Regions from separate parts of the Aminobacter sp. BE322 genome, predicted to be linked through region 1. Evidence: predicted binding sites of a transcription regulator. Region 1 holds the regulator's gene; the other holds the start of a gene.

Region 1 (2,199 bases):
CGACGACACCATCATGGACGCCAGGCAGCGCGATCTCGACAACAGCGCGATCACGCTGATCGCCAAGCGCCAGCCGATGGCGCAGGACCTGCGTGCCGTGGTCGGCGCGATCCGCATGGCGGGCGACCTCGAGCGCATCGGCGATCTCGCCAAGAACATCGCCAAGCGGGTGGGCGCCGTCGGCCAGTCGGCGATGCCGCGCAACCTTTCGCACTCGATCGACGCCATGGCGCAGCTGGTGCTCGGCCAGGTGCGCGGCGTGGTCGACCTCTATGTCGCGCGCGACGCCGAAGGCCTCAAGAACCTGCGCGCGGACGACCAGAAGGTCGATGTCCAGTACACGGCCGTGTTCCGCGAACTCCTGACCTACATGATGGAGGATCCGCGCAACATCACCGCCTGCACGCACCTCCTGTTCTGCGCCAAGAACCTCGAGCGCATCGGCGACCATGTCACCAACATCGCCGAGAACGCCTATTTCGTGGTCACCGGCACGCAGCTGCCGCTCAATCGGCCGAAGGTCGACGAAACCACGTCGCCCGTCTCGGCCTGACATCTTCCGCAACCGCATGCGTTTGGCGCGGGGGCGCTGCACAGGTTAAATCAGCGCATGGTCCGAACCGGGCCGTGCGCCAGGACAAGGTACTGACGATGATCGCTCCCAAGATCATGGTCGTCGAGGACGAAGAGCCCCTCGGCGTGCTGCTGCGCTACAACCTCGAGGCCGAGGGCTACCAGGTGGAAGTGGTGACGCGCGGCGACGAGGCCGAACTGAGGCTGCAGGAAAACGTGCCGGACCTTTTGGTGCTCGACTGGATGGTGCCGGCACTTTCCGGCATCGAACTCTGCCGGCGGCTGAGGATGCGCCCCGAAACCGAACGGCTGCCGATCATCATGCTGACGGCGCGCGGCGAGGAGAGCGACCGGGTGCGCGGGCTTTCCACCGGCGCCGACGACTACCTGGTGAAGCCGTTTTCGACCCCGGAGTTCATGGCGCGGGTGAAGGCGCTGCTGCGCCGCGCCAAGCCCGAGGTGCTGTCTTCGGTGCTCAAGGTCGGGGACATCGTGCTCGACCGCGAGTCGCACCGGGTCTATCGCAAGAAGAGCGAGATCAAGCTCGGGCCGACGGAGTTCCGCCTGCTCGAATTCATGATGCGCCATCCCGGCCGCGTGTTCTCGCGCAGCCAGTTGCTCGACAATGTCTGGGGCGAGACGATCTACATCGACGAGCGCACCGTCGACGTGCATGTCGGGCGCCTGCGCAAGGCCGTCAACAACGGCCGCATGCCGGACGTGATCCGCACCATCCGCGGCGCCGGCTACGCCATCCGGGAAGACTGACGGCCGTCCCGGAGCGGCCGGCATGGCGTCGGCTGGACGATCAGCCTTGGCCAGTGTCCTAATGTCACAGCGGGCGCGCTTCGCGCGCCCGGAGCGTTCGGGCGAGGCACCGGCGCTGTCGCACGGACGCGTGGCGCCCTCTGCGCCGCCATGCCATTCCAGCCCTTTGTGGTGCTCAAATCGCCGCAGTTCGACGCGTTTGTCCTGACGCTGTCATGAATATAAATTCGAATCTTCCCGTTACTGTATGCTTTATGCTCAAAACAATATCCACATCTCCCGCAACGATTCCGTGATGGTGACCGTAGCGGATGTTCTTGAGATGACAATTTTTTGATTGGGGAAATACTCAAAATTGCCACTTTTCATGCTAGCTGGGGCACCGTGCGTAACTTGCTCTCGGCCATTTTCCTGGTGGTGGTCACCATCCTGAACGGACTGTCCCTCGAACGGGCAGCGGCCGAAGGCGTGAACTTTTCAATCGAGCTGCCGAAGGTGCCCGCGCAGGCGGAAATCACCGCCATTGCCGACGAGTGCTTGCCGTCCCCGGACCGCTGCACCGTCGAATTGTCGGCCGAAAGCCTCGCCAGCCTGCACTGCCTGGGCGAATGCCCTGCCTGGCTGACCCATGTCGAGCCTGCCGCGCCGTTCCGTGCCGCGGCTCTGATGCTGCTACCAGATCTCTTGCTGCGCGTCGGGTCAACCGCGTCGCTGTTACGGCCACCCATCGCTGCCTGATTTTCAGCCGATCGCTCCTCGGTCGACGCCGACGAAGCCGTTCGAAATCAGCTGCGAAGGGGAAGAGGATGACCTCCCGAACCCGCCCGTCGCCGCCCGCCCGCCTTCGCGTGGCAATTG
Region 2 (2,199 bases), on a different contig from region 1:
GCCAGGTCTATCCGATCGCTCGAGGCCTGGCCCCGGCGCTGGTCGCCTTCGGCGCCTATGTGATGATCGGCGAGACCCTGCCGCCGCTGGGCTGGGTCGGCCTCGGCGCCATCACCTTCGGCATTGCCTTCCTCGCCTTCCAGCGCGGCGCGGCGCATGCCGACCCGCGCGCCGTGGGTGCGGCGGCGATCAACGGCGTGCTGATCGCCTCCTATTCGGTCATCGACGGCATCGGCGTGCGCCTGTCCGACAGCCCGTTTGGCTATATGGGCTGGCTGTTCCTGCTCGAATTCCCGGTGACGCTGTTCGTGCTTATCCGGCGCCGCAGAGCGATCCACACCATCGACCGCAAGACCGTCGTGCTCGGCCTCGTCGGGGGTCTTGGCGCCGTCTCGGCCTATGGGCTCGTCATCTACGCCAAGACCATCGCGCCGCTGGGCGCGGTGTCGGCGGTGCGTGAATCGAGCGTGATCATCGCCGCCCTCATCGGCCTGTTCATATTCGGCGAAAGGCCCTGGCCGGCGCGGATCGTCTCCGCGGTCATAGTCGCCTGCGGTGTCATTGCGCTCGCCTTCTCGGGCTGAAACCGGCGACAATTTCTGGCTTTTCCGGGTCGATTTCGCTGCCGATGCACATGCTTTCGGCAGGCTTGTCACATGCCTGTCGCAAGCATGTGCATCACATAAGCTCAGCCTACCAGATCATAAAAAGAATAGATTTTACTTATTGACCCCTCGTTCCCACTATCGACCATGGACGAGGCGCAAACGGGCACAAGCTGACAACGCGACCCGGCAGGACCTCTCCCAATCAGAACGTGCCTAAGCGATTCAAATGGGAGCCATTTCAATGAACCAGAAGAAGACCTTCGCACTTGCCGCCTTTGCGACGGTGCTGATGTCATCGGCGGCCTGGGCGGAGACCGAGCTGACCGTCTACACGGCGATCGAGGCCGAAGACCTCAAGCGTTATGCCGAGACGTTCAACCAGGACCATCCCGACATCAAGCTCAACTTCATCCGCGACTCCACCGGCGTCATCACCGCCAAGCTGCTCGCCGAGAAGGACAATCCGCAGGCCGACGTGGTCTGGGGCCTCGCCGCAACCTCGCTTCTGGTTCTCAAGGCCGAGGGCATGCTGGAAGCCTATGCGCCCAAGGGCGCCGACCAGCTGAAGCCCAATTTCGTCGACAGCGACAGCCCGCCCAGCTGGGTCGGCATGGATGCCTGGGCCGCCTCGATCTGCTTCAACACCGTCGAGGGCCAGAAGCTCGGCCTGACCGCGCCGAAGAGCTGGAAGGACCTGACCAAGCCTGAATACAAGGGCCATGTCGTGATGCCGAACCCGGCCTCGTCGGGCACCGGCTATCTCGACGTGTCGAGCTGGCTCCAGCTGTTCGGCGAGAAGGACGGCTGGTCCTACATGGACGGCCTTCACCAGAACGTCGCCGCCTACACGCATTCCGGCTCCAAGCCGTGCAAGATGGCGGCCGCTGGCGAGACCGCGATCGGCATCTCCTTCGAGTTCCGCGCCGCCAAGTCGAAGGCAGACGGCGCGCCCATCGACATCATCATTCCTGAGGAAGGTATCGGCTGGGACATGGAAGCGTCGGCAATCGTCGCCGGCACGTCGAAGGAGGAAGCCGCCAAGACGCTGCTCGACTGGTCGGTCTCGAAGAAGGCCAACGAGATGTACAATGTCGGCTATGCGGTCGTCGCCATGCCCGGCGTCGCCAAGCCGGTTGAGCACCTGCCCGCCGACATCGAATCCAAGATGATCAAGAACGACTTTGAATGGGCGGCCAACCACCGCAACGCCATCCTCGAGGAATGGACCAAGCGCTACGACTCGAAGTCCGAGCCGAAGAGCTGACCTTCAGCCACCCCCGACGAGCGGGCGCCGCCTCGTGCTGCGCCCGCACCCTTGCCCCCAAGCCGGATGGTTACGATGAGACACGAAACCCTTGCCGGGCAGCCGCGAATTCCGACTGAAGTGAGCGCCATGACCGCCGCCAGCCTGAACGTGAAGCCAGCCTATCTCAGAATCGCAAACGTCTGGAAAGCCTTCGGCGATTTCCACGCGCTGAAGGACATATCGCGCGACATCAGCGAGGGCGAATTCATCTGCTTCCTCGGCCCGTCGGGTTGCGGCAAGACCACGCTGTTGCGCGCCGTTGCCGGCCTCGACTTGCAGACGCGC

What was found. Region 1 encodes PhoB, which activates phosphate uptake and scavenging genes when phosphate is short. Its sites were predicted from a motif close to TGTCATNNANCTGTCAT; they were not measured.
Region 2: a site for PhoB is predicted at 651-667, ahead of J2X50_RS14200 (putative 2-aminoethylphosphonate ABC transporter substrate-binding protein). Genes of this name have one in related genera too.

The regions. Positions count from the first base shown of each region.
Region 1 is NZ_JBNPXB010000005.1:228,796-230,994, reverse strand. Features, by position in the region: gene phoU (phosphate signaling complex protein PhoU) at 1-553, shown strand, start outside; gene phoB (phosphate regulon transcriptional regulator PhoB) at 652-1,341, shown strand; gene J2X50_RS10710 (hypothetical protein) at 1,726-2,079, shown strand.
Region 2 is NZ_JBNPXB010000009.1:3,064-5,262, reverse strand. Features, by position in the region: gene J2X50_RS14205 (EamA family transporter) at 1-584, shown strand, start outside; gene J2X50_RS14200 (putative 2-aminoethylphosphonate ABC transporter substrate-binding protein) at 850-1,872, shown strand; gene J2X50_RS14195 (putative 2-aminoethylphosphonate ABC transporter ATP-binding protein) at 1,948-2,199, shown strand, end outside.